One region of the Paenibacillus sp. FSL R7-0048 genome, then DNA from elsewhere that is predicted to be linked to it. Evidence: predicted binding sites of a transcription regulator. Region 1 holds the regulator's gene; each other region holds the start of a gene.

Region 1 (4,935 bases):
TTTTGCGAAAAATAATTCACACATCTTATTGCGCAAAAAGCAACTTAATTATTCAGATACGATTGACCTGAACAGTGCATGTAATTGTTGTACTTGGGAGTAAGCTTCCTTGTACTGGTTGTCGGATTGTTGAATAGGCAATAAACCCGGCAAGAAGGAGATACAATACACAGGCGTTTCTTTGCTGTTCATATATATTTTAAGCGTAAGCTCTTCTATCACATTAGCTTCTTCATCGGTGTCCTTAAGGACATTAATATCTGCACTTGTTGCAGTAGTTTTGCTGTTTTGATGTCTTTTGGATACTTTTGAAAGGGTAAGTGCGTTAACCACAATCTCGGATCCCATTACATTATCAAATGAGTATAGCTTTGCTACTGCTTTTTTGTTACTCTTCGGATTTTTGGTGCCAATTGCTAATTTTTTATTAGGCTCGTTAAGTGCGATCAAGTGAGATTGATTGGGGGGAATGAATGTTTTGGTGAAGCTGATGTTAAAAGATGAGGTCGCATTAACTAGCTTAGAAATTTCAGATGAAGCAGATAGCGTTTTCAATTTTATAATGGCGGCACTTAGAATTAAAACAACTCCTAAAATAGCAAATAAGTACATCAGGATAATCAGCATATAATCACACCTCCTAGTTATCTCATTAGACTCAAATTGTTGCTTATTGAAAGATATGCCTGAATGATCCCCACTAGTATCTTTTAAAAGGGGAATTCGTGGAATTATAGGATCGGCTTCACGATTAACCCAAAAAAAGCACCCAGAGAAACCTTCCGATTCTGCAAATGATGCAAAATTGGGGGTTGCTGCAAGGGTGCTTTTTAAGGTGATTATGTAAACCTATAGAAAATTGAAGGCAGTGATATGATCAGTATAAACAATCAGCTGTTTGTATTCGATCGGAGTTCCATAACTTGCATAAGGTCTTACAGTAACGTCATTGAGGACAACAAAGTTATAGCTGAAATTTTTATCAGGGTGTTCTGCTCCCAAATAAGATATGTATTCGTCTACAATTACATCATCCATCAACGATTTTAAATCAAATACATCCTCTTTGTTGGAGACGGTTGGAGAGACGATTCCCTGAATGCTGCCAAAAGAGGTGAGCAAATTCACTTTTTTTCCACTAGCTTGTTCATCATTTAAAAGTAAACCGGACAGCTTACCCAGTGCATCGACTTTAAAATCGACGAGGGTTCTAATTTTTGAATTATTCAAACTAAACACATCCTTTTCAATTTGCAATCCTGTTAACAATATTCGACATATAATCATCAAACTCCTAGTATGCTAATGAAAAAATACTTACTTATGTAATGACCCCCATTTTTTAATGTGATTTGGGGGTTGCCGAGCCTCCATTCGAATTTAATTTCTTATCGTTACTCGTGTGCCTATTGGGACAATAGCAGCGAGTGCTAACACATCCTCGTTGTACATCCGGATGCAGCCGTGGGACACCTCTTTCCCAATGGAGGAAGGGTCATTGTTTCCATGAATTCCGTAGTGTGGTTTAGACAGTCCCATCCAAAAGACACCGAAGGGACCCCCTGGGTCGGGTTGTTTGTTAATAATAGTGAATTCTCCCACCGGGGATTGGGTTAACATCTTACCGATGCCGACAGGGAAACCTCTAATCACAATATCATTGTCCAGAAGATATAACATTCGTTGGGTCAGATCTACAATAATTCGGTAGTTGGGCATTATACGCAACACTCCTTTCTAATTAGGATATGAGCAGAACGCCTAAAGGGTTATTCATAGAAAATGGCCATTTTAGCCAATGAGAACAAATGTTCGTTTGTGGTTGGAAAAGCAAAAAAAACGTAGAAAAAAGGCTGGTCCGCATATGCGGACCAGCCTTTTATGTTAGAAGTGCATACTTAGTGGATATCTCGAAACAATCCGATGACTCTTCCGAGAATAGTTACGCGATTAAGGCGAAGCGGCTCATAAGCTGGATTCTCCGGCTGAAGCCGTATATGATCACGTTCCTTGTAAAAGGTCTTAACGGTTGCTTCATCTTCTTCGGTCATGGCTACAACGATATCTCCGTTGTCCGCTGTTTGTTGTTGGCGAACAATCACATAGTCACCATTCATAATGCCTGCGTCAACCATACTATCACCCATGACAGACAGCATAAATACTTTGTTGTCACCTACATAGTGAGTAGGAAGTGGGAAGTAGTCTTCGATATTCTCTGTAGCAGTGATAGGTACCCCGGCGGTAACTTTACCTACGACAGGAATCCGTGAGATGGTCTGCGCGAATTGGTGAACATTCTCTGAATCCTCTTGGCCTAGTAATTCTATTGCACGTGGCTTCGTTGGATCTCGACGAATAAGTCCCTTCTTCTCAAGCCGGTCCAAATGACCGTGAACTGTGGAGCTGGAAGCAAGGCCAACAGCTTCTCCAATTTCCCGGACGGAAGGTGGATAACCCTTGCTGCGGACTTCGCTTCGTATAAATTCCAGGATCGCCAGCTGGCGACTTGAAATCTTTGACATTGGAATCAACCCCATATAGTAATGTTTGGGAAAATTATAACATAGAACTACCGTTCGCACAAACATAAGTTCTAACTATTATAAATATTAATCTGCTAGAGTTAAAAAATGGTAGATGAATGATAATAAAATGAACCGTTTGAGTCTCTCGAAAAAAAGAGAACAATTGTTCTGAAATAGTATTGAACAAAACACATGTTCGTGTTATTATGAATTCGAAAGTAAGAACAAGTGTTTGGAGGATGATAATTATGCTAAAATACAGTACATACCGCAGCATCTACGATAAGGCCCCAGTGGTTGAATCTTTAGGACATAATGACGTTGCCCGTAATTCCGCTAAGGTGAAAGAGATAACGGAACGTTTGCTTGGAGGGATGATTTCGTTGTTCCGTCAAGATTTCTTTATTAAGTTAATATTGATTATCGTGCTAGTATTTTCTGGCCTAACAGTAGTGGGAAATGTGTTTGCAGGATCGACGACTATAATGAAGGAAGAGAAGCGGATTGTGGTTGAACGTGGAGATACACTATGGAGTATTGCTCTTAAGAATAAACCTGCTGATATGAAGACAGTTGTTTATATAGAAGGAATTAAACGTTCAAGTGGGATTAAGAGTAGTCAAATTAACGCTGGAGACATACTTACTTTACCTATTTATTAATTTTCTGAGAACATAATAGAATGACCAGTAGAGCTTGCAGGGAGTAGACCTTGACAAGCTCTTTTTCTCATGGCAGAGTTAGAATTAATTTATAGGGGGAGGGAAAGTATTGAATATTGATGAGTTGGTCGCGCGAATTAACGAATTGGCACGCAAACAGAAGAGCGTAGGCCTTAATCAAGAGGAAGTGGCGGAACGCGCCAAGCTTCGTGAAATTTACCTGGGGAATATCCGCAATAACTTCCGAGCACAATTAAATACTATTGAAGTAGTAGATAACGATGAGCATGAACAAGGTAACAAGGGGCTTAAACATTAGCTCGCTGTTCCTTTTCATAGATATTTCAGGATGACTAGGGGGAACGCACATGGCCCGTTCTTGGGAAAGAATGGTTCAACGCAACACACAGCAAATCAACAAGCAAAGAAAGAAACAAGGCAAGGATACGATTTATGCCTCTAAATCTCCTACCCAGAATGCCGAAGTCTTTAAAGGTCGCAACATTGCATTTCCGGTAGTGTTAGTGATACTTGGCACTATGTTTTGGGTAGTTGGTTCTATTGATCAGGCCAAAGGCAATGGCATGCTGGCTAATTGGCTGGGAGTAGTACTGTACTATTTGCTGGCAGCGCTATTGTTCTTCCGTCGTCCGTACTTGAAGGTGGAAAAAGCAAGACTGTCCACTATTAAATTCAATCGCGAACGCGGACTTCCAGCTGCAGATATTGAGAAAATCACCCTTTCGCGTGGAGCTGTAGTCATTAAGCACAAAGGGAAACGTACGAAATGGATTTTCACAAAACTTATGAATCGCTATGATACTAATGCGATGAGTACACGATTAGAAGCATTTGCTAAAGCTCACAACATTGAAGTAGTTCACGAATAGAACTAGACCAGTTAAAGGGAGAGGGAGACCTGTAATGCCAATTTCTGCTGTACTATTTGACCTTGATGATACATTGCTGTGGGATGATCGGAGCGTCGAAGAAGCATTTCGTTCTGCTTGTGAAGCCGCCGGGGATACGATTGATCCACAAGAACTAGAAGTTGCAGTTCGTAAGGAAGCAAGTAGCTTGTATGAATCTTATGAGACGTTCCCATTTACAAAGATGATCGGAATTAATCCTTATGAAGCACTCTGGGCTAACTTTACGGCAGGTGAACAGCCAGAATTCCGTCAATTGGAGCAGCTTGCACCGGTATATCGTAAAGAGTCTTGGCGTCGCGGACTTGCAGTGTTAGGGGTGGAAGACGAAGCACTAGCTGAGACCTTGGCAACTAAATTCGCAGCAGAGCGCAGAAAACGTCCATACATCTATGAAGAAACAATGCATGTACTGGAACAGTTACGGGGTCAAGTGAAGCTTTTGCTACTTACGAACGGCTGTCCTGCACTGCAACAAGAGAAACTAGATGGTGTGCCCGAGTTAATTCCTTTCTTTGATCATATTGTGATTTCCGGAAGCTTTGGTAAAGGCAAACCGGATAAGGAAATTTTCCTGCATGCTTTAGAGCTTCTTGATGTAACGCCTGAGCAAGCGGTTATGGTCGGCGATAAGCTGACAACGGATATCCGTGGGGGGCTGGCAGCAGGGTTGACCACGGTCTGGATTAATAGAAAAGATAGAGCACCTAGTCTTGATATTCATCCGGATCATGAAATCAATCATCTTGAGGAACTTCTTCCACTAGTTCAATCCTTGTAAGATATACAGAGCTATTAGCTCCAACATAAAGACTT
Region 2 (4,935 bases), 280 kb from region 1:
ATCGTCAATCTTCTCTGGCTGTACCATCACGCGCACCTCACGGCCCGCTTGAATAGCAAATGATTTCTCAACGCCTTCGAATGACTCTGAGATTTCTTCCAGTTTCTCTAGACGTTTAATATACGTTTCCAGTGTTTCACGGCGAGCACCAGGTCTAGCAGCCGACAATGCGTCAGCGGCACCAACCAACATAGCAATAACCGAGGTAGCTTCGCAGTCTCCATGATGAGATGCGATACTGTTGATAACAACCGGATGTTCTTTATATTTCTTCGCTAGTTCAACGCCGATCTCAACATGCGAACCTTCCACTTCATGATCCAGCGCTTTGCCGATATCATGGAGTAATCCTGCACGTTTTGCAAGCACGATGTCTTCCCCAAGCTCACCGGCCATCAGTCCTGTTAAATAAGCAACCTCCATGGAGTGCTTCAATACATTTTGACCATAGCTTGTACGGAATTTCAGACGCCCCAGAATCTTGATCAAATCTGGATGCAAACCGTGAACGCCCACTTCGAAAGTAGCTTGTTCACCATATTCCCGAATCCGTTCGTCCACTTCTTTGCGGGATTTCTCCACCATCTCTTCAATACGAGCGGGGTGAATACGTCCATCAGCCACCAATTTCTCAAGTGCCGTACGGGCCACTTCACGGCGGATTGGATCAAATCCTGACAAAATAACTGCTTCCGGCGTATCATCAATAATGAGGTCGATACCTGTAAGAGTTTCCAAAGCACGAATATTACGGCCTTCACGACCGATAATCCGACCTTTCATCTCTTCATTCGGCAACGTAACAACTGAAACCGTTGTTTCCGCTACGTGATCAGCTGCACAGCGTTGGATAGCGAGTGTGATGATTTCACGGGATTTCTTATCCGCTTCTTCTTTCGCCTGCTGTTCAATTTCTTTGATCATTTGTGCCGTTTCATGGCGAACTTCTTGCTCAACATTGCTAAGAATGATACTTCTTGCATCTTCGATGCTTAAATTGGAGATACGTTCCAATTCAGTGACTTGGTTTTTGTAAATAACATCAATTTGCTGTTGGGTTTCATCAATTCGTTTCTCTTTGTTAGCTACTTGTTCTTCTTTTCTTTCAAGCGATTCCATTTTTTTATCCAGAGATTCTTCCTTTTGCAGCAAACGTCTCTCTTGCCGTTGGATTTCATTCCGACGTTCACGAGTTTCTTTCTCAGCTTCAGTACGGATTCTATGGACTTCGTCCTTAGCTTCCAATACTGTTTCTTTCTTCAGCGCCTCAGCGTCCTTCTTCGCATTCTCAACGATGACAACGGCTTCTCTTTCTGCGCTTTGGATTTTAGCTTCTGCAAGGGATTTACGAATAAAATAACCGAACCCAAAGAATATTGCAGCTACAACGAGAACGATAATGACCCAGATCCATGATTCCAGCATCTGTTCACCTCCTCGTTGGTTCCTCTCCAAGGTATATCCCTGGGAATTGTGCAGTTGTTTAACTATCCGTTCATCACCATACAAAAAACCGGTAAACAACCGATTGCCATACTGCACATGCTGCACATGCACACTGCCCGCCTTATCCGGCGATTACATTTCATATGAGTTGTACGTGAACCGTTTAAAACAGTCTCCTTTTTGGGAAGGAAAAAGGATTCTAATTTTATGCCGATTCATGTTATATTTTATTATTTATAAAAAGACATTGTCAAGAGAGTCGATATACGCATTAATGTCAAGAGAATCAGTGATTCTAGTAAAACTCCTCATCTTCACCTTCATAATTGTCTTCCGCAAGTAAAGTATTGATCACTTGGCGAACCATATCGCCCGAAAATCCACGGCGCATAAGGAAGGCTCCAGTCTTTCTTCGCTTATCTGAAGCTTCTCCACGGATGAGATTCCATTTCTTGCGCCCAGTTTCGAGTGCGCTCTCCAGCTCTTGTTCAGGAGTAATATTCTCCAAAGCTTCCGATATAAGGGTTTTGTCAATCCCTTTCTCACGTAGCTCTTGTCGAATCCACATCTTCCCTTTCCGCTGGTTCGCTATTCGTTGCTCTGCCCATTGCTTAGCATATAAAGGGTCATCAAGAAGTCTTTCCTCCTGCAGCCGCTGCACCACTTCCGCAATAATAGTCTCTCCTATTTCCTTCTGGCGTAAACGGCGAGTCATTTCCATAGCGGTGCGTGGTTTACGTTCTAGATAACGGAGGCCTTCTACATAAGCTCGTTGACGCTCATCAGCTACAACAATTTCAACCAAATCAGCCTTCATAAAAGAATTACCAGTAATCATTCGATATTTAATCATGACGTCCTCGTGCACAGTCATGTTATATGCTCCGAAATGTATGATATAACGGTGGTCAGATTTCTTTTGACGTTCTACTTTAGTGATCTCTAAGAGTTCTCCTTCAGGAAAATCCGATAACACCTGCTCATCTTGTTCTTCTGCTTCAAAATCCAGTTGTATTACCATAGTTGTTTGTCACCTCGTAGCAATAGATCGGTTATCGTCTTACTTTCATTACTTGTTAAGAAAAGACACCCTGCAACAATCAATCACAGGGCGTCCTATTGCTTAATATACTATTCGATTTCGAGAAGCAATTTCTCTTCTTCTTCTTGCTCTGCAATAATATCTTCATTCTTCGGCGCAGCAACAATAGTGGATAAATTACTTGCTTCACGGATCTTATTCTCAATAATAAGGGCAATATCCTGATGTTCCTTCAAAAACTGTTTAGCATTCTCACGGCCTTGACCGAGACGCTCGCCTTCGTAGGAATACCATGCACCACTCTTATTCACGATATCCATTTCAGTACCGATATCTACAAGACTTCCCTCTTTAGAAATCCCTTCACCGTACATGATATCAACATCAGCCTGTTTAAATGGAGGAGCTACTTTATTCTTCACAATCTTGATCTTAGTACGGTTACCAACCACATCGTTCCCCATCTTGATGCTCTCTACGCGACGTACATCTAAACGTACAGAAGAGTAGAATTTCAATGCACGACCACCCGGAGTTGTCTCAGGGTTACCGAACATAACACCGATCTTCTCACGAAGCTGGTTGATAAAGATAGCGATCGTATTGGATTTGCTAATGGCACCAGAAAGCTTACGAAGCGCTTGAGACATCAAGCGAGCCTGCAATCCGACGTGGGAATCACCCATATCGCCTTCAATTTCAGCCTTAGGTACCAAAGCAGCAACGGAGTCAACGACAATAATATCAACGGCTCCACTACGAACAAGTGCTTCGGCGATTTCCAGCGCTTGTTCACCCGTGTCTGGCTGAGAAAGCAGCAATTCATCGATATTTACGCCCAAGTTACGTGCATATTTCGGATCAAGCGCATGCTCGGCATCGATAAATGCAGCTTGTCCGCCTTGTCTTTGCACTTCTGCAATAGCATGAAGAGCAACTGTTGTTTTACCTGAAGATTCCGGTCCATATACTTCAATAATACGTCCCTTTGGAAGTCCGCCTATACCTAACGCAATATCAAGTGCCAAAGATCCGCTAGGTACAACTTCCACTTGCATATGCGTGGATTCTCCCAGTTTCATTACCGAACCTTTACCAAATTGTTTTTCTATTTGACGAAGCGCCATATCAAGCGCTGCACGACGATCTGACAATCAGACCACTTCCTTCACTGTTTATAGTAATATAATAACGTGTTTTTAAGGTCTTGCCAAGCTTTTTTTCGAACATACATTCGTTTTTTTTGTCTTGGGCGTTATTTATCCCTTTTATTGTAAGCCTCCCTCCGGAGATAGAAGTTAATTAAATTCCCCACTTCACCGGACATCAACGACTTATGATCATGAGTAGCCATCGTGATCAAAATCTCTGCAAATATACAAAAAACCGCAGCAAAGAAATCTCAGTGCCACGGTTCTTCCGTATGTGTTTATTATAACTGGGCTAATCTCCCATTACAAGTCTGAACCCTCAAGAGGTGTCTCCACCTTGCGTTCCTCAAGTCTCCGCCACAGACGATACAGCAGAGCCTTTACAGTACGCAACCGGATATTTTCCCGTGTACCTTTAAGATTAAGCTCATAGACCTCTGTCTTACGTCCCCGTTCAGCCAAGCCGATAAATACAAGTCCAACAGGCTTGCGTTCAGAATAACCCGGTCCGGCTACACCTGTAACAGATAAGCCGAAATCACTGTCTGCAATCATTCTCACTTGGTCAGCCAACACCTCGGCAACTTCTCGACTTACGGCTCCAGGAGCATTGGGTCCCTCCAAATAAGCACTTGGCACATTCAGTAGCTTTTTCTTTAGGTCATTCGAATAGCAGACGATTCCGCCGGCAAACATCGATGCACTGCCTGGAATATTTGTTATGCTCTCCATCAGCAAACCTCCGGTGCAGCTCTCTGCCGCACTTAAGGTCAGGCCGGCATCCGCCATCCAATCCACAATCAATTGCTCCAGCGGCACATCAATGTTCGCATACAAATGTTCCGGCAAAATCTCCTTGATTTGTTGTTCCAGTATCTCCAGCTTTTTTGTAGCTTCATGCTCAGAAGGGGCCTTTGTCGAAATACGAACAGTTACCTCTCCCTCTTTGGCATACGGAGCAATCGTTGGATCAGTCTGACTGCGAATCAGTTCGATGAGCTTGTCCTCCAGCAGTGATTCTCCGATGCCGGCAAATTTGAGCATTTTTGAATAAAGCGGTGTTTCGTTCGTCAAGGCGTGCTGCTGTAGCCACGGTACTGCTTTATCTACGAACATCGGTTTCATCTCACGAGGTGGACCTGGAAGCACAATATAATATTTCTTCTCATGCTCAAAAGCAATCCCAACCGCAAGACCGATTTCATTCGGCAACGGTGTAGTTCCTTCAATTATAAGTGCCTGTTTGCGGTTATTTTCGGTCATAACGATCTTACGATCATCAAAGAAGCGTTGTAC
Region 3 (4,935 bases), 1.4 Mb from region 1:
CGGTTTTGCGCGGACGCTTCCGCTCCTGCCGCTGCTCTATTTTATTGAACAATTCTTTTTTCATCTCTTCACCTGGTTTCATCGAATCCACCGCTTTCTTATATGTTGTTCGAAACTGATCTTCCTTCACTGTGGTTCCGCTCCTTCCAGCTCCAGTTTTAACAGTTGCCGTCCCCGCTGAAGTCTCATCTTCACGGCAGACTGACTAATCTGCAGAATCTTGCTGATCTCCTGGATGGGATAGTCCTCGTAATAATAAAGATGGATTACGGTTTTATACTTCATGGGCATCGCCATAACTAACTGCAGCAGAGCCCAATCCTCGGGGCTGTCTGCCGCAATTGGCTCAGCGCTCTCCAGCTTAACCTCACGCTTGCGCCAGCCTCTGCCCAGTAGTGTTTTACAATGGTTGGTGATTACCCGGATCAGCCATGCCTTCTGATGTTCGGCATCTTTGAACTCCGGCGCTTTTTCTATTAGCTTGATGAAGGTATCCTGAGTGGCTTCTTCGGCATCTTGCCGGTTGCCTAGATGGACCAAAGCGATCCGGAACAGCATATCTGCGTAGATTTCGTAACTCTTCATCACATGATTTCCCGGCCGGGTCATGGATCGCTGCATGATACTGTGCCCCCCTTTACCTATAACACCATTTAGGACGGCATTAGGTCACATTTTGTTCCTGAGGAAATTCCTTTGTGTTTGAGCGTAAAGAATACCTATTCATAAATTATCTCCAGAGGCTTACGGACTCAGAAGTCGTTATTTGCATATTTATAGGCTTTTGAGCAGGTTCGCGGACTCCAGTGACGCTATTCCTTAAAAAGGAGGTCTTATATGGTGTTTTTCATGCCAATAAAGGCTATGGGGTCCGCTACACTTTGAAATGGAGTGTTATACCGCGCATAAGATCAACTGTGTCCGATAGCTGCTAAGAACCACGCCAATGTTATCTGTAGTCAGTGGACCTAATGTATAAAAAGGGGCTTCGTTACAAGTTACAAGTTGCTTATCCATATTCTCTTTAATCAAGTGCATCGGCGCATGTCCTGAACCCTCTACCATCACCTGTCTACGCAAACGATGTTTACCTATTTAGAGCAGGGAAGATCAAAAAAACGCGTTTGCCCAAGCAGCCAAGTGCTGACTGCTGGACAAACGCGTCTTTTTAATAGGGCAACTCCTTCACGGGAGATTCTCCTCGATATGTTTATATGTATAGCTAGGATCATTACCTTTAACAGGAGCCCTGCTGTATTGAAAGATCCTTCCATTTTCTTTTCGATAAAAGTATCTTGCGTAGGGTTCGTCTGCAAAAATCACCGTGGTACTTACGAGGGGAGCTTTGGCAATCTGGGTGTATACTTTATCAAAATCTTCTTTCTTATAATTTCTCGTCTCTACTAGATAATGAATGACTTCTCTGTTCATATGATTTTGGAAGTAGTGGAAGGCTAAGGATGTTATCCCATAGATTAAAAGGATTAGAACGATGAAGATTAGTTTTGTTTTTTTCTTCATTAATTCCCTCCATATAAATAATTTGTATATAGTTATAAGATAATATACTGAGACTGGTATGTCATTCATAGATATATGGCGCAGGAAGAAGAGAAAATACTGGAGCTGAAGCAGCGAATTAAGATGCTGGAGGATCAGGTAAGTCCAAGGCTGCCGGGGGTGAAAATCTTTTAGTTTTTAATATGGGGTTTTGTAGGTGTATTCGTTATTCTAATTCTTATTAGTGTGATACAGTTTGTATTTGCATAACAGATTATACAAAAAGGCAGCAAATAACGATAGTAATCCAGGCGTAAGCGAACGAAGAATTGCCGGGACATACTATATTTGCTGCCTTTTAACTTATGAAGAATAATGATTCTCTTTTAGTCCTCTTTGGGTTCTTGCAATAAAATGGAGAAGGTCCCCGTTTCGTGATCCACCTCAATCGTCTCAATGCCCACGAAATCCGGGATTTCGGGGTGTACTGCATCTACATTATAATCCGGATGAGTCAGTAATAATTCAATTACTTTAATGGCTTCCATGTCGTTCCCCCTCACGAGAAATTCCACCATAAATGAATATGCAGAGCACTATTGCAACTAAGCTTATTATCTCCGTGATCCGTTGCGAATATGTGTCAGTCGTTCTTCGTTTCTTCCCATCACGGCCAATAATTGCCCTTGGAACACACGTCTTTGGATCTGATCAATCCGCTGTAAGGCTAGCTCGGCAGGTACTTGGAATTCTGCTGCAAGATAGGAGATGGCATCTTCCCGTTGCTCAGGCAATGTCATGCGGGAGATCATGGAGTAAGGCATCGCCGCATACAAGATAAAACGCTCGGATTCATCCTCCTGTGCCCGCGTGAAATGCTCTGGCATCAAGGTCTGATTATCACTGCCATGGCGAAGGAGGTGACACAGTTCATGAAGAAACTCTAGCCGTTGAAGATTGGCTGGAAGGCGGTTGTCGATAAACAGGCTGTACATCCCTGCAGACGCTTCAATGCTCTTGCTTTTCACATCCAAATAATGAACCCAGATATTAAGCCGTTCTGCAATATACGATATTGAAATTTGTGAAGGCTGATGAAGATTTAATCGCTTGTATAAATCCTCCGTCCATTTCTCAAGCACAGTCATTTGATAATATGATTTCATGTTCTCCAACTTATTCACCTCGTTTAAAATCACTAATAAATCACTAATGGGATCGTATGTTCGCATAAATGCGCAAAAGAAAAGCCCGAAGGGCTATGTAGAGTAAAAAAATGCTAAGGATACACAGGAACATTCGTTCTCATGTATCCTTAGCATAAAGCAATTACACACTAATATCAAGTGTTTTTCCCAAATTCGGAGCAACGCTTTTGCCCAGCATTTCCACCATGGTTTGGCTCTGGGTTTCAGCCTGATTCTTGGCAATATTCATGACCTGTATCCCAACATTTTGAGCTAAGGATGCTTGGCTCATTGCCATTGATAATGCAGCTATATCCATATTGCACCTCCTTTGTGTATATCCTGTTTATCGACTGTCCACCTTCAATTCATTAGGTGATTGGCATTTGTTTGCCAATTCGCCCAAACGGCTTATCTCCTTTTTACATATCTTGTGCTGTAGTCATTAATCATTAGGAGGAATTGAAAATGGGAATGGAACATGGTTGTGGTTGTAACGTAGGTCCGGTAGTAAGTCCAGCATCAGTAGGTCCGGTGTGTAGTCCTTGGACTTCAACAGGAGCAATTCTGGTACTTTTCATCTTGCTGGTTATCATCACTAAAGCTTGCTTATTCTAAGTTAGCTGATGTGCAGTGTAGCCCTATCTGGCGAATGCCAGGTGGGGCTATTCTATTGCCTGGGGCTGGTCAGACAGACCGTTATTTAAACATAAATTCTACCCGGGTTCTGTCTGCATAATCCTCCAGCTGATTGCCAACCCAGCTTCCTGCCCCGCGGTTATCGCTTGGCGTTATGTATTCAATGTCGGCACCAACGCCGCCTTCCTTACACATAGCCATTGGCCATTCATCCCGGTCATATCCCTTTTTAGTGGGAATCCCTTTTAAGGACTCTTTACGGTTCTCTTCAGCCTGCTCTCGGTTAATCGTACATGTGGCGGATTCACCCTTCGCAATGGCATCCTGAATATGTTTGGCGGTCTCAGGATAGCGGTCTGATGGGAAGGTTAGCTGAACAACACTCGAATCGGATGGAGACGAGGGGTCTGTAGGCTCTCCGTTTTGTTCAAACCAGTAACTAGCCAAAGCAAGTAATGCAACAATGATGAGACTGGAGATCCATTTTTTTACTTTCAATTCTGCTCCTCCTTTTTTGGCACTTAAAATAGTATATCTTATATCATAATTCAGTGCGATTTAATATAATTAGGTAAAATAAAGGAGGACGGAACTGGATATGGAGTACATAATTACCATTGAGGATCAGACGCTTATTGCGGCTGCCGAAGATATAATTACCAGGCGTTATGAATGGGGACGGCACCATGTGGGTGCAGCGCTTCGTACTAAAACAGGAGAGATTTTTACAGCGGTACATGTGGAAGCCAGCATGGGGAGGATTACAGTCTGTGCAGAAGCGATGGTGATTGGCAAAGCGATATCCGAAGGTTATAAGGAATTTGATACGATTGTTGCGGTAAGGCATTCTGATCCAGACAGCGAGGGAAAAGAGATTAAAGTAGTTTCTCCCTGCGGCATGTGCCGAGAGTTAATTGCGGATTACGGAATAGACTGCAAGATAATTGTATCGGAGGATGACCGATTAGCTAAATATGAAATCACTGAGCTATTGCCTTTAAGGTACACAAGATAAGAAATAATGAGGAGCCGCGGAGCTCCTTTTTTTTGTTGAGCCGTGAATTTATTCAGCAGTTCCTTATATCGTCCCAACTTATTTTACAACTTCATGTCCATTCGCTGAGTTCATGTCACTATCGTCCCCATACTATAACTTAAAAAGATTTAAAAGGATGGTGAGAATAGATGGAGCAGCGGATTATTCGTCAGATGGTTGATTCAGCATCAAGGTTCGTGGGCGATGTGCAGTGGCAGATGGCTTTTCGCAGATTACAAATGGCTCCGGCGGATTCGGGGCTGTCGTCCTCGGCTCAGCTATTGCTGAATACCCTCTATTACTTGCAGGGAAAGGGTGTGATAAGCGGCCAACATGATTATTTGGAAAGTGCAGACGAGCTCATGGAGAAGCTTAAAAATACGAGTGGGCAATATGCTGCGCTTCATGGCTACGAGCTGGGCGCAATCAATAATCAGTCACAGGCTCTAATTGACAATCAACGGAATTGGGTCGTCAGCAGTGCGATACGCTGGTCTAGGGCCGGTGGGATCGTAACGATGTGTTATCACGCTGCATTACCGGGGACAGCGCCAACTTGGGGGAATGTAAATA
Region 4 (4,935 bases), 1.5 Mb from region 1:
GGGCTTATTGTAGATCGATTCGGAGATATTTTGGTTGTGCAGCTGCTTACCCTCGGAATGGACAAGCGGCGTGCAGAAATCGTCGAAGCATTGGTGCAGGTTATGGCACCGCGCGGAATCTATGAGCGCAGTGATGTTAGTGTGCGCGAGCTTGAAGGTATGGAGCAGACAACGGGTGTGCTGTACGGGGAATGTCCAAGGCATGTAACCGTGAGCGAGAATGGCCTGAAGCTGGTCGTTGATATTGAAGAGGGCCAGAAGACAGGTTACTTCTTTGACCAACGTGAGAATAGAGCTTCCATTGCTCCGCTCATGAAAGGCTGGGGAGGACGAAGCGGCATTACGCTACAGGAAATTGAAACTGAGGATGGTTCACTACAGACCTTACCAGTTAATAAGAGCGGCAAACATGTAACGTTCCCTTATTGGGACGGTGCGACAGTGCTGGAATGCTTCTCGCATACGGGCAGCTTCACGCTGCATGCCTGCAAGTATGGCGCGAAAAAAGTAACCTGCCTTGACGTTTCAGCACACGCCATTGAGAGTGCCAAAGTGAATGTGGAGCTGAACGGCTTTAGCGATCGTGTTGAATTCGTAGTGGATGATGCTTTTGCATATCTACGGAATCAGGTTAAAGGACTAGAGGAACGTTCTGAACGGGCGACAGTTGCCAGTGGAACAGAGACGGCAGCAGCTGCTACAAATCCTAAATCCGGAGGCAAAACAGCCAAAACCGACACATCCAAGCCAATGACGGCAGGTGGAGGAAGAACTTGGGATGTAGTCATCCTAGACCCTCCGGCGTTTGCCAAAACCAAAAGTGCAGTAGCTGGCGCTTGCCGTGGTTACAAGGATATCAATCTGCACGGGATGAAGCTGGTGAACGAAGGCGGCTATTTGGTTACCGCAAGCTGTTCTTACCATATGCAGCCAGATCTGTTCCTCGAAACGATTGCCGATGCAGCTAAAGATGCTGGCAAGGTGTTGAGACTTGTAGAATGGCGGGCCGCAGGCAAAGACCATCCACAAATACTTGGCGTTAACGAAGGACACTATCTGAAGTTTGCGATTTTTGAAGTGCGGAGTAAAAAATAAGCCTGAAGATCAAAAGGTCTACAGTGCCAAGTAACAAATAAGATAAAAGGGCTGGTCGTAGGGTGGCCGTGAGTCGGCTGTAAGGCAAGTAGTGGCCAACGGACTCAGATGACTCTATTTAGTGTAAACAGCCCATTATTGAATTCTTACGGACCCTAAAGGCGCTATTGCCCCAATAACACCCGTAATGCAGCACATTTTCGAAGAATAGCGTCAGTGGGGTCCGAAAAGTTGCCATAACAGCACTGAATCCACGAATAACGGCTCCTGGGTCCCTAAGTAATTAATGAAACAAGCCTAGCCGAAATGTTGAGTGTTAAATTCGGAATACTAAATAGTAAACAACGAATGATGCTTATTGAATTATGATATGCGGAATGCGGATTACAAAACGATCGGCGTAGAGTGCTAATGTTGAGTGCGGGGTGTTGAGTATTGAACGCTGAACGCTGAACGCTGAACGCCAACAGTCTAACATTGACCCTACGCTCCGACATTGGCAGCTCCTATCTAACGTTGCACAACTGGCATTAAAAACAAACTAAACACTCTAAAAAGCAAGCCGCCAAAATCCGGAGGTTTGCTTTTTTTATTTGTACTCATAGCTGTTTATCCTTTGTAAAACATTAGAAAATACTAGCAAACACATGTTCCGATTAGTGTGGTTATGATATACTGAGGGGACGAGGAATCACTGAACTTTTTTAATTGGAGTGTAATCAATGGGTGGATATTTCACCCTGTATTCTATATATTTTCTCCGCTACGGAAGGAGTCTATCATTTATGCCGGTAACCTTTTTACTAGGCCGCTCGGGCAGTGGCAAGACAACAAAAATATGGGAATCTATCTCTTCTTCCTTAGAAAAGGAACCGCTTGGTGCGCCGATTATTATTCTTGTGCCAGAGCAAGGTTCTTTTGGAGCAGAACGGGGGCTTCTGACCGTAGGGAATGTGAAGGGAAGCCTTCGGGCGCAGACACTGAGTTTTTCGCGGCTTGCCTATCGTGTGAAGCAGGAAACTGGTGGCAGTGCAAGTCTGCCAATCAGTGAAGAAGGTAAGAAAATGTTAATTTACAAAATCATCAGTCGCCGCAAAGAGGAACTGAAATTATTCGGTGCCTCAGCAGACAGACCGGGTTTTGTGGAACGTCTGAACCAACTGCACACGGAGATGAAACGTTGCTGTTTGGGTTCCACTGATTTAGAGGAACAGCTGTCCGCTATGCGAGGAGCTATTGCAAGAAGTCCTATTCTTGAGGGTAAGCTGGATGATTTGCAGCTGGTATTTAGGGATTTAGAGAAGGAAATGTCCCGTCTTTATATCGATGAAGAGGATCGTTTAGCAGAACTGGCTGAGCATATTCCAGATTCCTCCTACATTCGCGGGGCAGAGATTTGGGTAGATGGGTTCCATGGATTTACTCCGCAGGAATTCGTAGTGCTTCGAGAATTGATGCAGCAAGCTTCGAAGCTGACGGTTTCGCTTACAATTGATCGTCCTTACCCCTATGGAGATCAGTTGAATGAGCTTGAATTGTTTCACCCAACTGCGGTTACTTACATTAAACTGCGAGGAATTGCTGAAGAGCTGGGCATTGATGTATGGGACGAGCTGCTGGAGCCAACGGTTCTTCCGCGTTTTGAAGAAAGTCCAGTACTTGCTCACCTTGAACGGGGATATGATCGCCGGAAGGCTTGGATAGGTGCGGATGAACTGGCAAGAGAGGCTATATCCATAGGCGCCGCAGTTTCGCACAGAGCAGAGGTTGAGGGAGCCCTGCGCGAAATGACTAGACTGGCGCGGGATGAAGGTGCAAAATATGGCGAAATGGCCGTATTGATGCGCAATATTGGCGATTACGAGCAGCTGGTTCAGCCGTTGTTCCAAGATTATGGAGTGCCATTTTTTCTGGACCAGAAGGTGAATGAGCTGCATCATCCGCTAGTGGAGTTTATACGTTCCGCATTGGATGTAGTGCGTCGTCGCTGGCGTTATGAGGATGTATTCCGTTGCGTAAAGACGGAGCTTCTGCTTCCGCTAGACGGTAGTATTACGCGTGATGATATGGATGCTTTAGAAAACTATGTGCTGGCTTGTGGGATTCAGGGGTACCGCTGGACAGATGGCCGCTCCTGGAAAGGTATTCCTAGCTTGTCGCTGGAAGGCGGCAGACAGATGGATGATGAACTGCTTGCTACTATGGAACGATGCCGTGCTAGTATAACAGGTCCATTATTTGCTTTTGAGAAAAGAATCCAGAAAAGTCGTAGCGGTCTTGAACTTTGTACGGCATTGTACAAGCTGCTTGAAGAGACGGATGTTGCGCGAAAGCTGGAGAAACTCAGTGTTAAGTCTATGGAGAAGGGCCAACCCGAGAAGGCTAGGGAACATAGCCAGTTGTGGGGTGCGGTACTTGATCTGTTAGATCAGATAGTAGAAATGATGGGCAATGAAAGACTTGAGTTTGAAGTGTTCACTGGAGTTCTAGAGACAGGTCTTGCTGAACTTAAAATGGGACTAGTTCCGCCCGCACTGGATCAAGTATTGGTCGGCAATATGGATCGGACTCGCCCAACGGGGGTTAAATACGCTTTTTTGCTTGGATTTAATGAAGGTGTTGTGCCTGCGCAGTTTAAGGAAGATGGAATTCTCTCGGAAGGTGAACGCTCCGTACTAGAGAATGCTGGAATGGAGCTTGCTCCCGGCGCTTCTCGTAAACTGCTGGACGAGCGGTTTCTGATCTATAATGCACTAACGACAGGAAGCCGAAAGCTCTGGATTAGCTACGCTACAGCGGATGATGAGGGCAAAGCTCTCCTTCCCTCTGAGGTTATCCGGCATTTGCATAGAATGTTCCAAAGGGTTCAAGAGCACAGCTTGTCAGCACTTCCCCCTTCGGGACTACCTATAGAAGTCGGAAATCCTATCCATCTCGGTTTCATTGGTCAACCAGAACAGAGTCTTCGCGCATTGATTATGCAGCTGCGGCAGTGGCGCCAAGGAACAGAAATTCCGGAGCTATGGTGGGATGTGTATAACTGGTTTACTAAGAACGAAGATCGTAAATTTCAACTGGAACGTTTGCTAAGTTCACTGTTCTATCGTAATGAGGGAACGAAGCTAAAGCGTGGCACAAGCCTCAGATTGTATGGTGGCTCAACACTGCGGGGCAGTGTGTCCCGGATGGAGAAATTTGTTGCGTGCTCATTTTCCCATTTTGCGTCCTACGGACTAAGACTGAAAGAGCGCCAGTTATATAAGCTGCAAGCACCTGATATTGGACAGCTGTTCCATGCTGCGCTAAGTGATATGGCGATAAGACTGAAACAAGAGGGAAGGGGCTGGGGCAGCTTATCTCCGGATGAATGTCGGCGTGAGGCCAGTGAGACAGTAGAACGGCTATCTCCGATGCTGCAGGGTGAAATTCTAATGAGCTCCAAACGTTACGGGTACATCTCCCGTAAGCTTAAGAATATTGTTGGACGTGCTTCTGTGATTCTGGGCGAGCACGCCCGCCGGGGCAGCTTTGAGCCAGTAGGGCTGGAGCTGGATTTTGGACCGGATAAGGAGTTGCCGCCTTTAAGAATTACGCTGCCGAATGGCTGTGTGATGGAGGTCGTTGGCCGGATTGACCGTGTAGACATGGCTCGTGGAGAGAACGGTATTCTTCTGCGGGTAATTGATTATAAATCGAGCCAAAAGGATCTCAAGCTGCATGAGGTGTATTATGGCTTGTCGCTGCAAATGCTGACTTATTTGGATGTGCTGCTGACATATTCGGAGCAATGGCTGGGGCAGCAGGCACTTCCAGCAGGCACACTTTATTTCCATGTGCATG

The links. The regulator LexA, encoded in region 1, represses DNA repair genes until DNA is damaged. The targets are predictions, from matches to a motif close to CGAACATATGTTCG.
Region 2: the regulator LexA is predicted to act here: its motif matches at 3,712-3,725, upstream of recA (recombinase RecA).
Region 3: the regulator LexA is predicted to act here: its motif matches at 2,716-2,729, upstream of NSQ91_RS24165 (ImmA/IrrE family metallo-endopeptidase).
Region 4: the regulator LexA is predicted to act here: its motif matches at 1,736-1,749, upstream of addB (helicase-exonuclease AddAB subunit AddB).

Annotation. Positions count from the first base shown of each region.
Region 1 is NZ_JBBORF010000001.1:4,024,979-4,029,913, reverse strand. It holds gene NSQ91_RS18010 (hypothetical protein) at 49-627, opposite strand; gene NSQ91_RS18005 (hypothetical protein) at 850-1,230, opposite strand; gene NSQ91_RS18000 (L,D-transpeptidase) at 1,381-1,719, opposite strand; gene lexA (transcriptional repressor LexA) at 1,899-2,525, opposite strand; gene NSQ91_RS17990 (LysM peptidoglycan-binding domain-containing protein) at 2,777-3,190, shown strand; gene NSQ91_RS17985 (DUF896 domain-containing protein) at 3,300-3,509, shown strand; gene NSQ91_RS17980 (hypothetical protein) at 3,559-4,080, shown strand; gene NSQ91_RS17975 (HAD family hydrolase) at 4,115-4,900, shown strand.
Region 2 is NZ_JBBORF010000001.1:4,307,861-4,312,795, forward strand. It holds gene rny (ribonuclease Y) at 1-1,425, opposite strand, end outside; gene NSQ91_RS19155 (regulatory protein RecX) at 1,742-2,467, opposite strand; gene recA (recombinase RecA) at 2,578-3,642, opposite strand; gene NSQ91_RS19165 (competence/damage-inducible protein A) at 3,943-4,935, opposite strand, start outside.
Region 3 is NZ_JBBORF010000001.1:5,436,918-5,441,852, reverse strand. It holds gene NSQ91_RS24190 (hypothetical protein) at 1-130, opposite strand, end outside; gene NSQ91_RS24185 (RNA polymerase sigma factor) at 127-621, opposite strand; partial or broken gene NSQ91_RS24180 (phosphomethylpyrimidine synthase ThiC) at 952-1,071, opposite strand; gene NSQ91_RS24175 (DUF3139 domain-containing protein) at 1,186-1,521, opposite strand; gene NSQ91_RS24170 (hypothetical protein) at 1,887-2,048, opposite strand; gene NSQ91_RS24165 (ImmA/IrrE family metallo-endopeptidase) at 2,115-2,666, opposite strand; gene NSQ91_RS24160 (YjfB family protein) at 2,830-3,006, opposite strand; gene NSQ91_RS24155 (hypothetical protein) at 3,156-3,305, shown strand; gene NSQ91_RS24150 (NucA/NucB deoxyribonuclease domain-containing protein) at 3,387-3,824, opposite strand; gene NSQ91_RS24145 (cytidine deaminase) at 3,925-4,341, shown strand; gene NSQ91_RS24140 (glycosyl hydrolase) at 4,512-4,935, shown strand, end outside.
Region 4 is NZ_JBBORF010000001.1:5,563,207-5,568,141, reverse strand. It holds gene NSQ91_RS24720 (class I SAM-dependent rRNA methyltransferase) at 1-1,095, shown strand, start outside; gene addB (helicase-exonuclease AddAB subunit AddB) at 1,881-4,935, shown strand, end outside.